DNA from 3 places in the Halomonas sp. B23F22_10 genome. Region 2 is predicted to be linked to each of the others. Evidence: predicted binding sites of a transcription regulator. Region 2 holds the regulator's gene; each other region holds the start of a gene.
The links. The regulator sigma-54, encoded in region 2, starts transcription at its own class of promoters, with help from an activator protein. The targets are predictions, from matches to a motif close to TGGCACNNNNNTTGCTNT.
Positions count from the first base shown of each region.

Region 1: a site for sigma-54 is predicted at 2,830-2,847, ahead of glnA (glutamate--ammonia ligase). Genes of this name have one in related genera too.
Region 3: a site for sigma-54 is predicted at 3,085-3,102, ahead of urtA (urea ABC transporter substrate-binding protein). Genes of this name have one in related genera too.

Region 1 covers NZ_JBIEKF010000007.1:76,245-83,109, forward strand. Annotated here, with positions in the region: gene ACGTNF_RS14845 (DUF4124 domain-containing protein) at 1-303, opposite strand, end outside; gene ACGTNF_RS14850 (ZIP family metal transporter) at 469-1,182, shown strand; gene glnA (glutamate--ammonia ligase) at 1,280-2,686, opposite strand; gene typA (translational GTPase TypA) at 3,206-5,032, shown strand; gene ACGTNF_RS14865 (hypothetical protein) at 5,192-5,509, shown strand; gene ACGTNF_RS14870 (sodium-dependent transporter) at 5,688-6,865, shown strand, end outside.
Region 2 covers NZ_JBIEKF010000002.1:419,998-426,862, reverse strand. Annotated here, with positions in the region: gene ACGTNF_RS06100 (HPr family phosphocarrier protein) at 1-124, opposite strand, end outside; gene rapZ (RNase adapter RapZ) at 129-1,028, opposite strand; gene ACGTNF_RS06090 (PTS sugar transporter subunit IIA) at 1,063-1,548, opposite strand; gene hpf (ribosome hibernation-promoting factor, HPF/YfiA family) at 1,552-1,863, opposite strand; gene ACGTNF_RS06080 (RNA polymerase factor sigma-54) at 1,976-3,376, opposite strand; gene lptB (LPS export ABC transporter ATP-binding protein) at 3,534-4,259, opposite strand; gene lptA (lipopolysaccharide transport periplasmic protein LptA) at 4,256-4,783, opposite strand; gene lptC (LPS export ABC transporter periplasmic protein LptC) at 4,780-5,364, opposite strand; gene ACGTNF_RS06060 (KdsC family phosphatase) at 5,369-5,926, opposite strand; gene ACGTNF_RS06055 (KpsF/GutQ family sugar-phosphate isomerase) at 5,941-6,865, opposite strand, start outside.
Region 3 covers NZ_JBIEKF010000001.1:528,538-535,402, forward strand. Annotated here, with positions in the region: gene ACGTNF_RS02340 (Bug family tripartite tricarboxylate transporter substrate binding protein) at 1-846, shown strand, start outside; gene ACGTNF_RS02345 (tripartite tricarboxylate transporter TctB family protein) at 843-1,295, shown strand; gene ACGTNF_RS02350 (tripartite tricarboxylate transporter permease) at 1,295-2,821, shown strand; gene urtA (urea ABC transporter substrate-binding protein) at 3,189-4,508, shown strand; gene urtB (urea ABC transporter permease subunit UrtB) at 4,571-6,175, shown strand; gene urtC (urea ABC transporter permease subunit UrtC) at 6,179-6,865, shown strand, end outside.

The DNA.
Region 1 (6,865 bases), on a different contig from region 2:
GGGCAGGGTCGTCTCCTGCTCGGGGGAGGCGATCGCGAAGACGTCGTAGGGCATGAAGGGCTGGCCGGGCTCGCCATAGCGCGTGGTGCCGTCGGCCCGCCCGGGCGAGGCACTCGACAGCGGCTGCACCGGCCGCGACGGCACCACGGTGAGCGGATCGAGCTCCATCGCCTCGCCGCCGCGCTTTGGATCGTCGGTGAAGACGACGTTGCCCTGGGCGTCGGTGGTGCGATAGATGGTCTGTGCCGCCGCCGGCAGGCTCAGCGCCAGGCTCAGCGCCAGTGTCATGACAACCTTGTGCATGTGTCTCTCCCGGGTCCGTGACGGCCGTCCATGGCGCGCCTTGCGCCTGCCGTCATCATGCTCCAAGCCTAGACCAGGCCGGCCCCGGAACGGAATCCACGTTCGCGGGCCGGGCGAATGCGAGTAGGATGATCCTGCGACACGACAAGCCAAGGAGCGAGCGGCATGGACGCGTGGGAGAAGGTGATAGCGTTGACCCTGATGGCCGGCATGGCGATGCCGCTGGGCGGCTGGGTGGCCAAGGAGGAGCGCATCCGGCCGAACTGGCTGGAGAACGAGCTGCGCCACGGCATCATCGCCTTCGGCGGCGGCGCGCTGCTCTCGGCGGTGGCCCTGGTGCTGGTGCCGAACAGCTTCGAGGCCCTGGACCTGGCGCCGGCCATGGCCTGGTTCCTCGCCGGCGGCCTGACCTTCATGGCGCTCGATATCGCCCTCTACCGCAACGGCACCCCCGCCAGCCAGCTCACCGCCATGCTCGCCGACTTCCTGCCCGAGGCCCTGGCCCTGGGCGCGGCCTTCGCCTACGGCGGCGGCAGCGGCGTGCTGCTGGCGCTGCTGATGACGCTGCAGAACCTGCCGGAGGGCTTCAACGCCTATCGCGAGCTGCGCGAGAACACCCACTACTCGACCCGACGCCTGCTGACGATGTTCTTCGCCATGGCCTGGCTGGGGCCGCTAGCCGGCCTGAGCGGCTACTGGTGGCTGGCCGCCTACCCGTCCGCGGTGGCCGCGATCATGCTGTTCGCCGCCGGCGGCATCCTCTACTCGGTGTTCCAGGACCTGGCGCCCCAGGCCCGGCTCGAGCGCCACTGGGGCCCGCCGCTGGGGGCGGTGTTCGGCTTCGCCATGGGCATCGGCGGCCATATGCTGATCTACTGATCCCGGGCGGAGGCCCCGGGAGAAAGACGCACAAAAAAGGCACGCCCACGGGCGTGCCTTTCGCGTGCTGGAGCGCGGCGCCGGGCGCCGCGCGGCATCAGCAGCTGTAGTACATGTCGAACTCGACCGGATGCGTGGTCATGCGCAGGCGCTCCACGTCTTCCTCGAGCAGCTCGATGTAGGCATCGATCATATCGTCGGTGAACACGCCACCCTCGGTCAGGAAGGCGCGGTCCTCGGCCAGCGCCTCGAGGGCCTGGTCCAGGCTCTCGGCGACGGTCGGGATGGACTTGCCTTCTTCCGGCGGCAGGTCATAGAGGTTCTTGTCCATGGCGTCGCCGGGATGGATCTTGTTCTTGATGCCATCGATACCGGCCATCAGCATCGCCGCGAAGCACAGGTACGGGTTGGCGGTCGGGTCGGGGAAACGAGCCTCGACGCGCTTGCCCTTGGGGCTCGCGGTGTAGGGGATGCGGATGGACGCGGAGCGGTTGCGGGCGCTGTAGGCCAGCATGACCGGCGCCTCGAAGCCCGGCACAAGACGCTTGTAGGAGTTGGTGGAGGCGTTGGTGAAGGCGTTCAGGGCACGGGCGTGCTTGATGATGCCGCCGATGTAGTAGAGCGCCATTTCGGACAGGCCGGCGTACTCGTCACCGGCGAACTGGTTCTCGCCGCCCTTCCAGAAGGACTGGTGGACGTGCATGCCGGAACCGTTGTCACCGACCAGCGGCTTGGGCATGAAGGTGGCGGTCTTGCCGTAGGCGTGGGCGACGTTGTGCACCACGTACTTCATTTCCTGAAGTTCGTCGGCCTTCTTCACCAAGGTGTTGAACTTGACGCCAATCTCGTTCTGGCCGGCGTTGGCGACCTCGTGGTGGTGCACCTCGACGGACTGGCCGATGGCCTCGAGGGTGTTGCACATGGCGCCACGGATGTCGTGGAAGCTGTCGACCGGGGGCACCGGGAAGTAGCCGCCCTTGACGCGCGGACGGTGCGCCAGGTTGCCGCCCTCGACCTGACGGTCGGTGGCCCAGGCGCCTTCCTCGGAGGTGATCTTGTACATGGCGCCTTCGATGTCGGCCTTCCAGTGCACCTCGTCGAAGATGAAGAACTCGGGCTCCGGACCGAAGAAGGCGGTGTCGCCCAGGCCGGTGGACTGCAGGTAGGCCTCGGCGCGCTTGGCGATGGAGCGCGGATCACGCTCGTAGCCCTGCATGGTGGCCGGCTCGATGATGTCGCAGCGCAGGATCAGGGTGGCGTCTTCGGTGAAGGGGTCGAGGAAGCCGGTGCCGTCTTCCGGGCGCAGAATCATGTCGGACTCGTTGATGCCCTTCCAGCCGGAGATGGAGGAGCCATCGAACATCTGGCCGTTCTCGAAGAACTCTTCATCGACGTCACGGGCCGGAATGGTGACGTGCTGTTCCTTGCCTTTGGTGTCGGTGAAGCGCAGGTCGATCCACTTCACGTCGTGTTCTTCGATCAGGGCGAGAGTCTTCTCGGACATGAGGTCCTCCAGGGTACAGTGGCTGGTTATGATATTCCGCTGAATCTGTCTGTCGTCGGTCGCGGGTGTGTCCAGTCGACGTTGTAGCATGACGTCGGTGCGATGCCCACGCCGCCATGCACGACCATGGCATTGCCCCAAATAATGCAGATGGCGTGCCAAAATGGCGAAATTCGCCGAAATAATTTCCATAAACGACTGAGAAGAAAGAAGAAAAAAACCTGCTTCATGAGAGTGCAGAGTCACCAATCTGCATCATGCCCGCTCATGGCACCGTCTCGTCCGCCGTAATGCGCCCCAAGATGACGCTCGCACGCCCTTGATGCACCAAATATGTGCAGCCCTCTTTTCTTGCGCACCAGCCCGACGCTTCCGCCGCCCAGCCGCCGCGTCAGGCGCCCCGCGGCGACGCGCGGGCGAAAAACACCGCGACGATCCGGATTCCGGACGCCACAAGGCTGGTAGCGTCGAGGTCCTGACCCTATAATGCCACCCCAATTTTCCCAGCAGGATCCCGTCGTGATCGAGAATCTTCGCAACATCGCCATCATCGCTCACGTCGACCACGGCAAGACCACCCTGGTCGACAAGCTCCTCCAGCAGTCCGGCACCCTGGACCGCAAGGCCGAAGGCCAGGAGCGCATCATGGACTCCAACGACCAGGAGAAGGAACGCGGCATCACCATCCTGGCCAAGAACACGGCGATCCGCTGGGATGACGGCAACGGCCGCGACTACCACATCAACATCGTGGACACCCCGGGACACGCCGACTTCGGTGGCGAAGTCGAGCGCGTGATGTCCATGGTCGACTCCGTGCTGCTGATGGTCGACGCCGTCGACGGCCCGATGCCGCAGACCCGCTTCGTGACCCAGAAGGCCTTCGACCAGGGCCTCAAGCCGATCGTCGTGGTCAACAAGATCGACCGCCCGGGCGCCCGCCCCGACTGGGTCATCGACCAGATCTTCGACCTGTTCGACAACCTCGGCGCCTCCGACGAGCAGCTCGACTTCCCGATCGTCTACTGCTCCGCGCTCAACGGCATCGCCGGCACCGAGCCGGAAGAGCTGAGCGACGACATGCGCCCGATGTTCGAGGCCATCGTCGACATCGTCGAGCCGCCCAAGGTCGAGCTGGAAGCCCCGTTCCAGATGCAGGTCTCCGCGCTGGACTACAACAGCTACGTCGGCGTCATCGGCCTGGGCCGCATCACCCGCGGCAGCGTCAAGCCGAACCAGCAGGTCACCGTCGTCTCCAAGGAAGGCAACACCCGCCGCGGCAAGATCGGCCAGGTGATGACCCACCTCGGCCTCGAGCGCGTGCAGACCGACGAAGCCACCGCCGGCGACATCATCTGCATCACCGGCATCGAGGATCTGGCGATCTCCGATACGCTGTGCGACCCGGCCGCCGTCGAGGCGCTGCCGGCGCTGACCGTCGACGAGCCGACCGTGTCCATGACCTTCCAGGTCAACGACTCGCCGTTCGCCGGCAAGGACGGCAAGTTCGTCACCAGCCGCAACATCAAGGATCGCCTCGACCAGGAGCTGATCCACAACGTGGCGCTGCGCGTCGAGCAGGGCGACTCCCCGGAGAAGTTCATCGTCTCCGGCCGCGGCGAGCTGCACCTCTCGGTGCTGATCGAGAGCATGCGTCGTGAAGGCTTCGAGCTGGCCGTGGGCCGCCCCGAGGTCATTATCCGCGAGATCGACGGCCAGGAGCAGGAGCCCTACGAAGAAGTCATCATCGACTGCGAGGAGCAGCACCAGGGCGCCATCATGGAAGAGCTCGGCTACCGCAAGGGCGAGCTCAAGAACATGAATCCCGACGGCAAGGGCCGGGTGCGTCTCGACTTCATCATCCCGGCGCGCGGCCTGATCGGCTTCCGCGGTCAGTTCCTGACCCTGACCTCCGGCACCGGCATCCTGACCAGCCGCTTCGACCACTACGGCGACCTCAAGCCGGACGCCTCGGTCGAGCGTCGCAACGGCGTGCTGGTGTCCATGGTCTCCGGCAAGGCCCTGGCCTACGCGCTGTTCGCGCTGCAGGATCGCGGCAAGCTGATCATCGAGCACGGCACCGAGGTCTACGAAGGCATGCTGATCGGCATCAACAGCCGTGCCGAGGACATGGTCGTCAACCCGACCAAGGCCAAGAAACTCGACAACATGCGCGCGTCCGGCAACGACGAGAACCTGGTGCTGACGCCGCCGATCCGCTTCACCCTGGAGCAGGCGATCGAGTTCCTCGACGACGACGAGCTGGTCGAGATCACCCCGAACCACATCCGTCTGCGCAAGAAGCTGCTGTCCGAGAACGAGCGCAAGCGTTCCAAGAAGAAGTAAGCCGCTTCGACGCACCGCGAATCGTTGCGCCCCAGAGCCCGCCATCATGGCGGGCTCTTTCGTTTCCGCCCCCTGCATCCGTGTCGGCCACTGCGACGTTGGCCTCGCGCCCCGGCCGGGGGCTATGCTGAGACCTCCGTTCACCAAGGAGACCGCCCGATGCACAAGCACGTCGAATGGGACGATCCCGGCAGCGCCAGCGTGCTGCGCTACTATCAGGACCATCCCCAGGACTACCCGGAGCCTCACGAGGGCAGCATCATCAGCGCCCATTTCCGCGGCTTCACCGTGCGGGTGCGGGTCGACGCCCACGTCGAGGACACCAGCATCGGCGAGGTGGTAGCGCTGATCGCCGATGACAACGGCCGCCGCGAGCAGCACGTCGGCGACCTGGCGCTCGGCGACACCGTGCGCCTGCCCGATGCCCTGCGTGCTCTCGAGCCGCGTCACCCCGAGGCGGACGACGACCGGGACTGAGCCGGCGCCCGGATTACCATCCGCCATCGCCAACGGCTCCTAAACGCTAGCCATCTGGTCAAGGGACCCGCGTCTGGCGCACAGTGACGGCCATGGGGGCATACCGCCCAGCGCAGCAACCCATGGCCCGCTCGCGAGGCCTGGGTCCGAGTCACCAGGTCGCCAACGCCGGGTAACGATGAGCACGAACAACGTCTGGACGCACAAGGGCACCTTCCTGCTTGCCGCCGTCGGCTCGGCGGTGGGGCTCGGCAACCTGTGGCGTTTTCCCTACCTGGCCGGCGAGAACGGCGGCGGCGCCTTCCTGCTGGTCTACGCCCTGACCATCGTCGCCGTCGGCATCCCGATCCTGATCGCCGAGACCATGCTCGGCCGCAACAGCCGGCGCAGCCCGATCATGGGCATGCGTTTCCTGACCCGCACCCACCGGGCATCCCGCGGCTGGGAGTCGATCGGCTGGCTGGGCGCCGCCTCGGCCTTCATCATCTTGAGCTTCTATTCGGTGATCGCCGGCTGGGCGATCCACTACACCGGGCTGATGCTCACCGGAAGGCTCAGCCACGCCGGCGCCGAGGCCGTGGCCGCGAGCTTCGATGCCCTGCTGGCCTCGCCGCCGCTGCTGGCGCTCTACCACAGCCTGTTCATCGGCGCCTCGGCGCTGATGGTCGGGCTCGGCGTCCACCGCGGCATCGAGAACGGCCTGCGCATCCTGATGCCGGCACTGTTCGTGATCCTGATGGTGGTGCTGGCCTACGCGGCCATGATCGGCGACCTGGCCGGCGCCGCGGACTTCCTGTTCACCTTCAACGTCGCCGACCTGAGCCTCGAGGGCTGGCTGGAGGCCATGGGCCAGTCGTTCTTCACCCTGAGCCTCGGCATGGGCGCGATCATGGCCTACGGCGCCTACATGTCCGGCGACGCCTCGCTGACCGGCACCGCCTTCACCGTGGCCCTCGTCGACACCGCCGTGGCGCTGATCGCCGGCCTGGCGATCTTCGCCCTGGTGTTCGGCGCCGGGCTGGATCCCGCCGAGGGCCCGGGGCTGATGTTCGTCACCCTACCGCTGGCCTTCGGCGAGATGCCGGGCGGCACGCTGCTCGGCGCCATCTTCTTCCTGCTGGTGCTGGGCGCGGCGCTGAGCTCGGCGATCTCGCTGATCGAGCCGGTGGCCGCCTACCTGGTCGAGCGCTTCTCGCTCAGCCGCCCCCAGGCGGTCTCCGCCATGGTGGTGGCCAGCTGGGCGCTGGGCCTGCTGACGGTGTTCAGCTTCAACGCCTGGGCCAGCAACTCGCCCTTCCACGGCTGGTTCGGCCGCAGCCCCTTCGAGCTGCTGGAGCTGGCCACCAACATCTTCAT
Region 2 (6,865 bases):
CCTGCTGGTCGCCGTGGCAGACGAGGACCCGTGAGGCGAAGGGCTGGCAGCACTGCACCAGGCGGGTGGCGGCGCGGGCGTGCAGGCCGCGCTTGTTGGTCAGGGTGAGCTTGCGGCTGGGCACGTGACTAGCGGTCCTTGGCGTCGTTCGGGGCGGGGAGCGTGAGTTGCAGGCCGAGCTCGCGGTGACGCAGGCGAACGCCGGCGTGGGTCTCGGCGAGGCGCCGGGACAGCCGCTCGGCCAGGTAGGTGGAGCGATGCTGACCGCCGGTGCAGCCGATTGCCACGGTCAGGTAGCTGCGCTGGCTGGCCCGGTAGCGGGGCAGCCAGCGTTCGACCCAGGCCAGGATGTCGGCGGCCATCTCGTCGACCACCGGATAGCTCTCGAGGAAGGCGATCACGCTGTCGTCGCGGCCGGTCGCCTCGCGTAGCTGAGGGTCCCAGTAGGGGTTGGGCAGGCAGCGGACGTCGAACACGATATCGGCGTCGAGCGGCACGCCGCGCTTGAAGCCGAAGGACTCGAGGGTCAGTGTCAGCCCTTCGCGGCGATGGCCGGCCACCTGGTCGGTGATGCGGCCGCGCAGGTCGTGCACCGAGAGTCGCGAGGTGTCGATCAGCAGGTCGGCGAGGTCGCGGATCTCCGCCAGGGCGTCTTCCTCGCGGTCGATCGCCTCGGCCAGCGTCATCTCGGTGTCTCGGGTCAGGGGGTGGCGGCGCCGGGTGGCGGAATAGCGCTCCAGCAGAATGCGTGCGTCGGTGGTCAGATAGATCACCTGGCACTGGATGTCGCGGGAGCGGACGTCATCGAGCAGCGCCGGGAAGCGCTCCAGGGCGTGGGGCAGGTTGCGGGCGTCGATGCTGACCGCCACGGCGCTGCGCAGGGACTGACCGCTGCGCAGCTCGTCGACCAGCGGGCCAAGCAGCATAGCCGGCAGGTTGTCGATGGCGTAGAAGCCGAGGTCCTCGAGGGCCTGCAGGGCGATCGACTTGCCGGAGCCGGAGCGTCCGCTGATGATGACGAGCTGCATGACGGGTCGGGTCTCCTGGTCGAGGCGGCGGCGCTCAGCCGCGACCGCTGGCGGCCGGTGCCTGTCGTCGGATGGCGTCGAGGAGGCTGTCGTGAAGCTCGCGCTGGCTGCCGGCCCGGCGCAGGGCGCTGCGGGTCTCGGCGTCGTTCATCACGCTGGCCACCTGGCCGAGCAGGGCGAGATGGGCGTCGTCAGCTTCCTCGGGAACCAGCAGCACGAACACCAGGTCGACGGGTTCGCCGTCGATGGCATCGAAGTCGACCGGTTCGGCGAGCTTGAGAAAGCCGGCGATGGGCGCCTTGCAGTGCGGGTTGCGGGAATGGGGAATGGCGACCCCGTGCCCGATGCCGGTGCTGCCCAGCCGTTCGCGCCCGATCAGCCGGCTGAAGACTTCCTGGCTGTCGAGACTCGGAATGTTCTGGGCAATGAAGGTGCTGAAGAATTCCAGCACTCGTTTCTTGCTCCCCCCGGGCACGCCGAAGAGGGTGCGCTCGGGGGGAAGGATGGTTTCAAGAGACATGGCTCAGCGGACGCTTGCGGCGCCCTGGGCGCGGGCCTGGGTCTTTTCCTTGTGCTTGACGAGCTGGCGGTCCAGCTTGTCGGCAAGGGCGTCGATGGCGGCGTACATGTCGGCATCCATCGCTTCGGCGTGCAGATCGGCACCGGCGGCGTGCAGCGTGCAGGCGGCCTGCTGGCGTTCTTTTTCGACGGAGAGCGTGACCTGAACGGTGGTGATGTTGTCGTAGTGACGTTCCAGGCGGGAGAGCTTCTCCTGCACGTAGTCACGCAGGGGCTCGGTCAATTCCACGTGATGGCCGGTGAGGTTGACTTGCATGACACGCTCCTTGCTCCTTGGGTGGTGACTCGATTGTAACCCTTTTTGGTGCCTTGCAAACCCCCCGCGACAGACGCGTTTTCACGCTCTGGAAATCGCCTTCGGCGGGGTCTCAGCCGAGGCGTTTCCGCTGGCTGGAAGACGGGATGTGCATCGCTTCGCGATACTTGGCGACGGTGCGACGGGCGACCTCGATGCCCTCCTCGGCGAGCAGGGTGACCAGCTTGCTGTCGGACAGCGGCTTGCGTGGCGGCTCGCCCTCGATCAGCTTGCGGATGCGGGCGCGGATCGCGGTGCTGGAGTGGGCGTCCTCGCCGTCGCCGACCTGGCTGGAGAAGAAGTACTTGAGTTCGAAGACGCCGCGCGGCGTGTGGATGAACTTCTGGGTGGTGACCCGGGAGATGGTCGATTCGTGCATCTCCACGGCCTGGGCGATGTCGGCCAGGATCAGCGGCTTCATGGCTTCCTCGCCGCGCTCGAGGAACTCGATCTGGCGGGTCATCACCTCGTGGCCGACCCGCAGCAGGGTATCGTTGCGGCTGGCCAGGCTCTTGATCAGCCAGCGCGCCTCCTGCAGGTGGTCCTTGAGAAATTGGTTGTCGTCGCTCTTGTCCGCGCGCTTGATCAGCGCCGCGTAGTCGGGCTGGATGCGCAGCCGCGGCATCGCCTCCGGGTTGAGCTCGACGCGCCAGCCCTGTGGGGTGTGGCGGGCGATCAGGTCGGGAATCACGTAGTCGCTGTCGCCGCTGGCGAATTCGCTGCCCGGCCGTGGGTCGAGGCCGCGGATCAGGGCGATGACCTCGTCGAGGGTGTCGTCGTCCAGCCCCAGGCGCCGCTTGAGCAGCCGGCGATCGTTGCCGGCCAGGGCCTCCAGGAACTGGCGCACCAGGCGCCGGGCCTGGGGCAGCAGCGGGGTGTCATCGGGCAGGGTGGCGAGCTGCAGCAGCAGGCACTCGCGCAGATCGCGGGCGAACACCCCGGTGGGCTCGAACTGCTGCAGGCGCAGCAGCACCGCTTCGACCTCGCGGGTGGCGAGCCCCTCGAGGGCCTGGGCGCGCAGGCCATCGCGCAGCTCGTCCAGCGGCTGATCCAGATAGCCGTCCGGGGTCACGGCATCGATCAGGCTCTCGGCGATGCGCCTCTCGCGCTCATCGAGACCGCTCATCGCCAGCTGCCAGACGAGATGGCTCTGCAGGCTCTGGTCGGCGGCCTGACGTTCGAAGTCGGGGGCCTCACCGCTGCCGCCGGCGTCCTGGAAGGTGTCGGACCAGTCGCTGTCGACGCTCAGCTCTTCCGGGATCTCGTCCGACCAGTCGTCGTCCGGCGTCTCGCTGACGGCCTGTTCGCCGAAGTCGTCCTCGAGCTCGAGCATGGGATTGGCCTCGAGGGCCTGCTGGATCTCCTGGCGCAGATCGAGGGTCGAGAGCTGCAGCAGGCCGATGGCCTGCTGCAGCTGAGGGGTCATGGTCAGCTGGGTGCCGACACGCAGTTGAAGGGATGCCTTCATGGCCATGGGCGAGCGGTCCGATCCTGCGGTAAAGAGGTCTTCCACCCTAGTGCCCGGGCGTCCGCCATGCAAGCGTGTTCGCAGCAATTAGCGTGCCAACGGCAATCGCCATGCCCGTCTGTGCATGGCGTTAGTATATCAGTGACTTGCGAAGGCCAAGGGGTCAGAGACGGAAGTCCTGGCCCAGATAGACGTCGCGCACCCGCTGGTTGGCGAGGATCTCCTCGGCGTCACCGTCGGCGATGATCTGGCCGTCGCCGACGATGTAGGCGCCGTCGCAGATGTCCAGCGTCTCGCGCACGTTGTGGTCGGTGATCAGCACGCCGATCTCGCGCGCCTTGAGCTGGCGGATGATGCCCTTGATGTCGCCCACCGAGATGGGGTCGACGCCGGCGAAGGGCTCGTCGAGCAGGATGAAGTCGGGTTCGGTGGCCAGCGCCCGGGCGATCTCGACCCGCCGGCGTTCGCCGCCGGACAGGCTCATGCCCAGGTTGTCGCGGATGTGGGTGATGTGGAACTCCTCCAGCAGCGCCTCCAGGCGCGCCTTGCGGCCGCTGCGGTCGAGATCGCGGCGGGTCTCGAGGATCGCCATGATGTTGTCGGCCACCGACAGCTTGCGGAAGATCGAGGCCTCCTGAGGCAGGTAGCCGATCCCGGCCTGGGCGCGCTGGTGCATGGCGGCGCCGGAGAGGTCGCGGTCGTCGATGGCGACACGGCCGGCGTCGGCACGGACCAGGCCGACGATCATGTAGAAGGAGGTGGTCTTGCCGGCCCCGTTGGGGCCCAGCAGGCCGATGATGCGGCCCTGCTGGATCTCCAGGCTGATGTCGTGGACCACGCGGCGACGCTTGTAGCTCTTGGCCAGGTTCCGGGCGCTGAGGGTCTTCATGGGCCGTCCTGTTGTTCCGGCTCGAGGGTCATGCGCACGCGCTGGCTCTCGCCGACGCCCTGGGCATCGGAGCGCGCCTGCACCACCCGGCGATCGAGGAAGTATTCGAGGTAGCCGCCGTCGAAGGTGTCGCCGCCCTGGTGAAGTTCGGCCTGGTCGACCAGCTCGATGCGCCGCTCGGCCACGTGGTAGATCACGGTGCGGCCCCAGGCGCGGACCAGCGGCTGGTCCGGGGAAGGCTTCTGCTCCAGGTAGGCGCGCTGGCCGGTAGCGGTGGCGGTGGTCAGCTGGCCGGCGTCGTTGCGCTGGATCTCCACGCGGTCGCCGGTCAATTGCATGCTGCCCTGCTGGATGCGCACGTCGCCCTGGTAGACGGCGGTGCCGGCGCGATCGTCGAGATCCAGCCGGTCGGCCTCGACCTGGATGGGGGCGCTGGCATCGCCTTCCAGTGCCAGGGCGGCGGGGGCGGCCAGCATCGTGGCGAGCAGCGCCGCGCTGAGCAGTGAAGCGAGGGGTCGCGTCATGACTCGGGGTCCTCCTGGGTGTCCGGCGGGTGGTGGCCGCGCACATTGTCGGTCAGTCGGGCGCGGTTGTCATCGAGCCAGGCGTCGAAGCGCTCGCCGCGCATCCACTGCGGTGGCTGGCTGAGTCGCGCCGGCGTGTCGCTCCAGGCGTGACCGGCGATGCTGTCGTAGTGCAGGAGCTCGGTCTCGAGCCGCCAGCGCTCCTCGGGGGCGGTCAGTACCGCCTGGCCCTCGAGAGTGAGCAGGCGCTGCCCGTCTTCCAGGCGTCCACGCTGAGCGTCGGCCAGCCACAGTCGGCCCTCGCTGTCGCGGAGCTCGGCGTGGGGCGTGGTCAGTCGGGTGGCGTCGTCGACGGGCGTGTGCTCCAGGCGCGGCGTGGTCAGGCGCTGGTGCGGCGCGCCCTGGGTATCGAAGCGCGTCAGGTGCGCGTCTTCCAGATAGTAGTCGGGCTCTCCCGTCTCGCCCTGGGGCGCGGGGCCCGGCGGTGCGTCGGGGCGCTGGTCGAGCAGCGCCAGGCCGCCGCCGAGGGCGAGCAGCAGCAGGAACAGCCAGGTGCGAAAGCCGGGGCGGGGGAGGCGCATGGCGTCAGTCCTGGCCGTTCAGATAGGTGTCGAGCACGGCATCCAGCCGGCCCTGGGCCCGGAGCAGGGTGTCGCAGATCTCGCGTACCGCGCCATGGCCGCCCTCGCGCTCGGTGATCCAGTCGGCGTGCTGGCGGATATAGCTCGGCGCGCCGGGCACGCTGATGCCGACGCCGGCCTGGTGGATCGGGGCCAGGTCGGGCAGGTCGTCACCGCAGTAGGCGACCTCGGAGAGGTCCAGCGCCAGGTCCCGGCACAGCTGGCGCAGCGTCGGCAGCTTCTTCTCGATGCCCTGATGGAGATGCCGGATGCCGAGCGCGCTGGCGCGGCGAGTGACCATCGGCGAGTCGCGGCCGGTGATCAGTGCCACCTGAATGCCGGCTCGCTGCACCAGCTTGAGGCCGTGGCCGTCGAGGGTGTGGAAGGCCTTGAGGCTGTCGCCGTCGGCATCGAAGTAGAGGCGGCCGTCGGTCAGCACGCCATCCACGTCCAGGGCCAGCAGGCGCACATGGCGCAGCCGTTCGACCAGATCCGGGTGCTGCAGAGGGGCGTCGAGGGACATGGAATCTCCTTGGGTCAGATGACGCCGCTGGCCAGCAGGTCATGCATGTGCAGGGCGCCTACCGGGCGGCCGTCGTCGCCCACCACGGCCAGGGCGGTGATGCGGTTGTCTTCCATCAGGCGCACGGCCTCGGCGGCCAGGGTGTCGGGCGAGACCCGCTTGCCGGGCACGGTCATCACCTGATCCACCGTCAGCGACGACAGGTCGCTGAACTGATCCAGGGTGCGACGCAGGTCGCCGTCGGTGTAGACCCCGGCCAGCAGGCCGTCGGGGGCGATCACGCAGGTGAAGCCGAGCCCCTGACGGGTGATTTCCAGCAGCGCATCGCGCAGCGGGCTGCCCAGCGCGACCTTCGGCAGGCGGCTGCCCTGGTGCATCAGGTCCGAGACCTTGAGCAGCAGGCGCTTGCCGAGGCTGCCGCCGGGATGCGAGAGCGCGAAGTCCTCGGCGGTGAAGCCGCGGCTCTCGAGCAGTGCCACGGCCAGGGCGTCACCCAGCGCCAGGGCGGCGGTGGTCGAGGAGGTGGGGGCCAGATCCAACGGGCAGGCCTCGCGCTCGACACCGGCGTCCAGATGGGCTTCGGCGTGGCGAGCCAGGGTCGAGCCGGGGCGGCCGGTCATGCTGATCAGCGGTGCGCCGAGGCGCTTGATCAGCGGCAGCAGGGCGGTGACCTCGGCGGTCTCGCCGGAGTTCGACAGCGCCAGCACCACGTCGCCGGGCGTGATCATCCCCAGGTCGCCATGGCTGGCCTCGCCCGGATGCACGAAGAAGGACGGGGTGCCGGTGCTGGCGAGGGTGGCGGCGATCTTGCTGCCGATGTGGCCGGACTTGCCCATGCCGGTGACCACCACGCGGCCGCGACAGGCCAGCATCAGCTCGCAGGCACGCTCGAAGTCGCCGTCGAGGCGTTCGACGAGGGCGCCGACGGCCTGCTGCTCC
Region 3 (6,865 bases), on a different contig from region 2:
AGCGTGGGCAACGTGATGGAACAGCTGGACCTGGTGCCGGCCAGCGTGCAGACCATCAACATGGCCGGTGCCGGCGGTGGCGTGGCCTTCGCCCACACCGTCAGCAAGCGCGCCGGCGACGACCAGCTGCTGGTGGCCGCCTCCACCGCCACCACCACCCGTCTGGCCCAGGGCCAGTTCCCGGGCATGAACGCCGACATGGTCAACTGGGTGGGCGCGCTGGGCGCCGACTACGGCGTGATCGCCGTGGCCGATGACTCCGAGTACGACGACCTGCCCGAGCTGATGGACGCGCTCAAGGAAAACCCGCGCAGCGTCAAGTTCGCCGGCGGCAGCGCCAAGGGCGGCTGGGACCACCTCAAGGTGCTGATCGCCGCCCAGGAAGCCGGGGTCGAGAACCTGCCGCGGATTCCCTACCTGTCGTACAACAACGGCGGCGAGGCCATGACCCAGGTGGTCGGCGGCCACGTCGATGCCTTCACCGGCGACATCACCGAGGCCCAGGGCTTCATGGAATCCGGTGACCTGCGGGTGCTGGCCGTGCTCTCCGAGGAGCGCCTGCCGGGCGAGTACAGCGACATCCCCACCGCCCGCGAGCAGGGCATCGACGCCATCGGTCCGAACTGGCGCGGCTTCTACATGCCGGCCGACGTCTCCGACGACGCCAAGCAGTACTGGATGGAGGCCATGGACACCATCTACGAGAGCCAGGAGTGGAAGGACGTGATGGCCAGCAACGGCCTGATGCCGTTCCACATGAGCGCCGGTGAGTTCGAGCAGTTCGTGAACGACCAGATCGCCGACATCAACCAACTCTCCAAAGATATCGGGCTGATTCAGGAATGACCTTCAACGACCGCATCTTCGGGGTCCTGTTGATCGCCCTGGCCGTCGCGTACGGCTGGGGCGCTACCCAGTTTCCCGAACCGTTCGGCGGGTCCGAGGGCGTCGGCCCCGAGACCTTCCCGCTGCTGCTTTCCGTCGTGCTGGCGCTGTCCAGCCTCTATCTGATCGTGCGTCCCGACCCGGATAACGCCTGGCCCTGGAGCCGCACCGGCATCGAGCTGGTGATCGCGGTGCTGGTGCTGATCGCCTACACCGCGCTGCTGCAGCCGCTCGGCTTCATCCTCAGCACCCTGCTGGCGGTGGGTACGCTGTGCTGGCGCATGGGCGCCTCTCCGGTCCGGGCCTATGTCACCGGCGGCGTGGCCGGCGTGGTGGTGTTCCTGGTGTTCAACTTTGCCCTCGATCTGGCGCTGCCGCTGGGGCCGCTGTCTGTCCTGGAGGTGAGCTGATGGAAACGCTGGGTTATCTGATCGACGGCTTCGGCGTCGCCCTGGCGCCGCATAACCTGATGTTCGCCCTGCTGGGGGCCTTCCTCGGCACCCTGATCGGGGCGCTGCCGGGCCTCGGGCCGGCCAACGGCGTGGCGATCCTGATTCCGCTGGCCTTCTCCCTGGGCCTGCCGCCGGAAACCGCGCTGATCATGCTCACCTCGGTCTATGCCGGGGCCATGTACGGCGGGCGCATCTCCTCGATTCTGCTCAACATCCCCGGCGACGAGCCGGCGATGATGACCTGTCTCGACGGCTACCCGATGGCGAAGAAGGGCAAGGCCGCCGAGGCGCTGGCGATCTCCGCCGTGGCCTCCTTCATGGGCAGCCTGATCGCCACCGTGGGCCTGATCCTGCTGGCGCCGCTGCTGGCCAAGTTCGCCCTGACCTTCGGCCCGGCCGAGTACTTCGCACTGTTCCTGCTGGCCTTCGCCACCCTCGGCGGCATCACCGGCAAGAACCCGATGAAGACCGTGGTGGCGGCCTGCCTGGGCCTGATGATCTCCACCATGGGCATCGACAGCACCGGCGTGCAGCGCTACACCTTCGGCGTGCTGGAGCTCTACGAGGGCGTCGACTTCATCATCGCCATCGTCGGCCTGTTCGCCATCTCCGAGCTCTTGTTCTTCATCGAGGACAAGGCCGGCGGCGGCAAGGAAAAGATGACCGTCAACAAGCTGTCGCTGAAGTGGGCCGACATCCGCGGCATCATGCCGTCGAGCATCCGCGGCGGCATCCTGGGCTTCATCGCCGGTGTGCTTCCCGGTGCGGGGGCTTCCCTGGGCAGCTTCATCGGCTACACCCTCGAGAAGAAGGTGGTCGGCAGCAAGGGCTACTTCGGTGAGGGCGACCCGCGCGGCGTGGCCGGCCCCGAGGCCGGCAACAACGGCGCCTCCAGCGGCGCCCTGGTGCCGATGCTGACCCTCGGCGTGCCGGGCAGCGGCACCACCGCGGTGCTGCTGGCGCTGCTGATCTCGCTGAACATCACCCCGGGGCCGCTGATGTTCACCCAGAACGCCGATATCGTCTGGGGCGTGATCGCGGCGCTGCTGATCGGCAACTTCCTGCTGCTGGTGCTGAACATTCCGCTGGTGGGCATCTTCGTCCGGCTGCTGTCGGTGCCGCCGAAGTACCTGCTGCCGGTCGTCACCATGGTGGCCTTCGTGGGCATCTACTCGATCAGCAACAGCGCCTTCGACCTCTACTTCATGGTGGCCTTCGGCGTGGCCGGCTATCTCTTCCGCAAGCTGGAGATACCGCTGGTGCCGATCATCCTCGGCCTGCTACTGGGGCCGGAGATGGAGAAGAACCTGCGTCACGCCATGGACATCGCCGACGGCGACTGGACCATCCTGTGGGACAGCGGCCTGGCCATCGGCCTGTGGGTGTTCGCCGGCCTGGGCCTGATCCTGCCCTATATCGTCGGCCCGCTGCTGCGCCGTCGCATGAAGGTGGCCACCGGCACCGGAGGCCCGGACGGCGACTGATGGCGTGAACCTGATCGCATCCGCCACCTGACGGGGGCGTCGGCATCGTGCCGGCGTCCCCGTTTCGTTATCGGCCTGACATTGATATCGACAGCGACACCATGCGCCCTCGGCCGCGACCTCCCAGCGCCTCGGGGTGGCACCAACGTGGAGCGAAGCCGGTGCGACACTTGCACCAGAAGGGCACTATCGGCAGGAGGAAGTGTGTTGGAGGATCCATTAAATTATTGAAAGTTAATGTTTATCCCGGTTGATCCAGAATGTGGCGTAGCTCTTGCACCGCGGGGGTAGGGCATGGTGCACCGTGGCGTGCCACCGCCCTTCATAACAACGCCAATACTACGTCTGGATCGACAAGGAGATGATCATGAGTTCCCATTCGCCCGCCGTGCCCAAGCGTCTGTTCGCCGCCACCCTGCTGAGCCTCGCCGTCTCGGCACCCGCCATGGCCCAGGAGGACCCGATCAAGGTCGGCATCCTGCACTCGCTCTCCGGCACCATGGCCATCAGCGAGTCGACCCTCAAGGACACCATGCTGATGCTGATCGAGCAGCAGAACGCGCAGGGCGGCCTGCTCGGCCGCGAGCTCGAGCCGGTGGTGGTCGACCCGGCCTCCGACTGGCCGCTGTTCGCCGAGAAGGCGCGCCAGCTGCTGGCCCAGGACGAGGTCGACGTGATCTTCGGCAACTGGACCTCGGTGTCGCGCAAGTCGGTGCTGCCGGTGGTCGAAGAGCTCGATGGCCTGCTGTTCTATCCGGTCCAGTACGAGGGCGAGGAGTCCTCCGAGAACGTCTTCTACACCGGCGCGGCGCCCAATCAGCAGGCGGTCCCGGCGGTCGACTATCTGATGAACGAGGTCGGCGTGGAGCGCTGGGTGCTGGCCGGCACCGACTACGTCTATCCGCGCACCACCAACAAGATCCTCGAGGCCTACCTCAAGGACCACGGCGTGGCCGATGACGACATCATGGTCAACTACACCCCCTTCGGGCATTCCGACTGGCAGAACATCGTCTCCGACATCGCCGACTTCGGCAGCCAGGGCAAGAAGACCGCGGTGGTCTCGACCATCAACGGCGACGCCAACGTGCCGTTCTATCGCGAGCTCGGGAATCAGGGCATCGACGCCGCGGACATCCCGGTGGTGGCCTTCTCGGTGGGCGAGCAGGAGCTGTCCGGCATCGACACCGCGCCGCTGGTCGGCCATCTGGCCGCCTGGAACTACTTCATGAGCGTCGATACCGACACCAACTACGACTTCATCGACAGCTGGATCGACTACACCGGCGACGAGATGGCGGTCACCAACGATCCGATGGAGGCCCACTACATCGGCTTCAACATGTGGGCCGAGGCCGTGCGCAAGGCCGGCACCGCCGAGGTCGACGCGGTCAAGGACGCCATCATCGGCGTGTCCGTGCCCAACCTGACCGGCGGCTACGCCACCATGATGCCCAACCACCACATCACCAAGCCGGTGCTGATCGGCGAGATCCAGGACAATGGCCAGTTCTCCATCGTCTGGGAGACCCCGTCCACCGTGGCCGGCGATGCCTGGTCCGACTACCTGCCGGGCTCGCGCGACCTGATCAGCGACTGGCGCGCGCCGATGCGCTGCGGCAACTACAACGTCGTCGAGGGACGCTGCGGTGGCGGCGCCGACGCCGAGGTGGCCTCGGCCGAATAAGCCGCTCCCCGGGCCGCGGTCGCGGCCCGGGGCTTCCATTCTCCCACTGACAGGACATGGTCATGAGGACGATTCGCTCCCTCGTGCAGGGGCTGCTGTGCCTGATCGTCGTCTCGTTCGCCGCGCCGGCCGCCCTGGCCGCGCCCGATGACGACGGCCGGGCTCTGCTCGAGGCCCTGGACACCGATTCCTACGCCGCCAAGGGCGAGGCCGTGACGGCCATCGCCGACAGCGGCCATCCGCAGAGCCGCGTCTGGCTCGAGGCGCTGCTCGACGGCAAGCTGCAGCGTCAGGAAGACGGCGGTCGCTTCGTGGTGGTGCTTGCCAATCGCGGCCGCCACTGGCCGGTGCGTGATGCGCTCTCCGACGAGGACCTCGGCGAAGTGTCGCGCCGCGATCTCGATCGCATCGGCATCAACAATGCGCTGCGCGGCCAGCTGCAGAACACCCTGGCGCTGCTCGACCTGCGTGCCCCGTCGGTCTCGGCGCGCCGCGAGGCGGCCCGTGACCTGCTCGGCGAGGTGAGCCCGGCGATGGTCGAGCCGCTGAATGGCCTGGTGGACAACGAGGCCGACGACGAGGTGCGGCGGCTCTTGACCCAGGCCATCGCCATCCAGCGCCTGGAGCGGGGCGACCTCGAGGCGGTGGAGGCGCTGTCCGGCAGCCTGAATGCGTCCGTGCGCTCGGCGCTCAGCGCCGCCGCCCGCAGCGACGACGCGGCACTGGCCGAGGCCGCCACCGAGGCCCTGGCCGGCATCGAACAGAAGCAGAAGCTGAACGACGGCATCCAGACGCTGTATTTCGGCCTGTCGCTCGGCTCGGTGCTGGTGCTGGCGGCGATCGGCCTGGCCATCACCTTCGGCGTGATGGGCGTGATCAACATGGCCCACGGCGAGCTGATCATGCTCGGCGCCTACACCACCTGGGGCATGCAGCAGCTGCTGCCGGGCCAGCCGGGACTGGCGCTGGTGCTGTCGATTCCCGCGGGCTTCCTGGTCGCGGCGCTGGCCGGGATCGTCATCGAGCGCAGCGTCATCCAGTTCCTCAAGGGCCGCCCGCTGGAGACCCTGCTGGCCACCTTCGGCGTCAGCCTGATCCTCCAGCAGCTGGTGCGCACCCTGATCTCGCCGCTCAACCGCACGGTGGTCTCGCCGGAGTGGATGAGCGGCTCGCTGATGATCAACGAGGGCCTGTCGCTGACCCTCAACCGCCTGTTCGTGCTGGGCTTCGCGCTGCTGGTGTTCGCCGGCCTGATGCTGGTGATGCGCCGCACCCGGCTGGGCCTGGAGGTGCGTGCCGTGACCCAGAGCCGTGCCATGGCACGCTCGATGGGCATCCGCGCGACCCGGGTCGACATCCTGACCTTCGCGCTGGGCTCCGGCGTGGCCGGCCTCGCCGGCGTGGCGCTGTCGCAGCTGACCAACGTGGGCCCCAACCTCGGCCAGAACTACATCATCGATTCGTTCATGGTGGTGGTGTTCGGCGGCGTGGGGAACCTGTGGGGCACCCTGGTGGCCGGGCTGTCGCTGGGCGTCATCAACCAGGTGCTCGAGCCCTGGGCCGGCGCGGTGCTGGCCAAGATCCTGGTGCTCGTGTTCATCATCCTGTTCATTCAGAAACGCCCCCGCGGACTCTTTCCGCAGAAGGGCCGTGCGGCGGAGGGCTGATCCATGCTGGCTTCGAGATCCTGGCTGTCGCGGCCGCTGCGCGAGCGCTCGACGCAGATATTCCTCGGCGTGCTGCTGGCCGCCCTGGCGGTCGTCACGCTGCTCAACTTGATCGTGCCGGCGGGACATCCGCTGCACGTCTCGACCTATACCGTGACCCTGCTCGGCAAGTACCTGAGCTTCGCGCTGCTGGCGGTGGCGCTGGACCTGGTGTGGGGCTATCTCGGCATCCTGAGCCTCGGCCACGGCGCCTTCTTCGCCCTGGGCGGCTACGCCATGGGCATGTACCTGATGCGCCAGATCGGCGACCGGGGCGTCTATGGCGATCCGGTACTGCCGGACTTCATGGTGTTCCTCGACTGGGACAGCCTGCCCTGGTACTGGCAGGGCTTCGACATGGCGTGGTTCGCCTTGCTGATGGTGCTGCTGGCGCCGGGGCTGCTGGCGCTGGTGTTCGGCTTCCTGGCGTTTCGCTCGCGGGTCACCGGGGTCTATCTGTCGATCATCACCCAGGCGCTGACCTTCGCCCTGATGCTGGCCTTCTTCCGCAACGAGATGGGCTTCGGCGGCAACAACGGCCTGACCGACTTCAAGGAGCTGCTGGGCTTCGACCTGCGCAGCGACGCCACGCGGCTGGGGCTGTTCCTGGCCTCGGGGCTGGCGCTGGCACTGGGCTACGTGCTGTGCCGG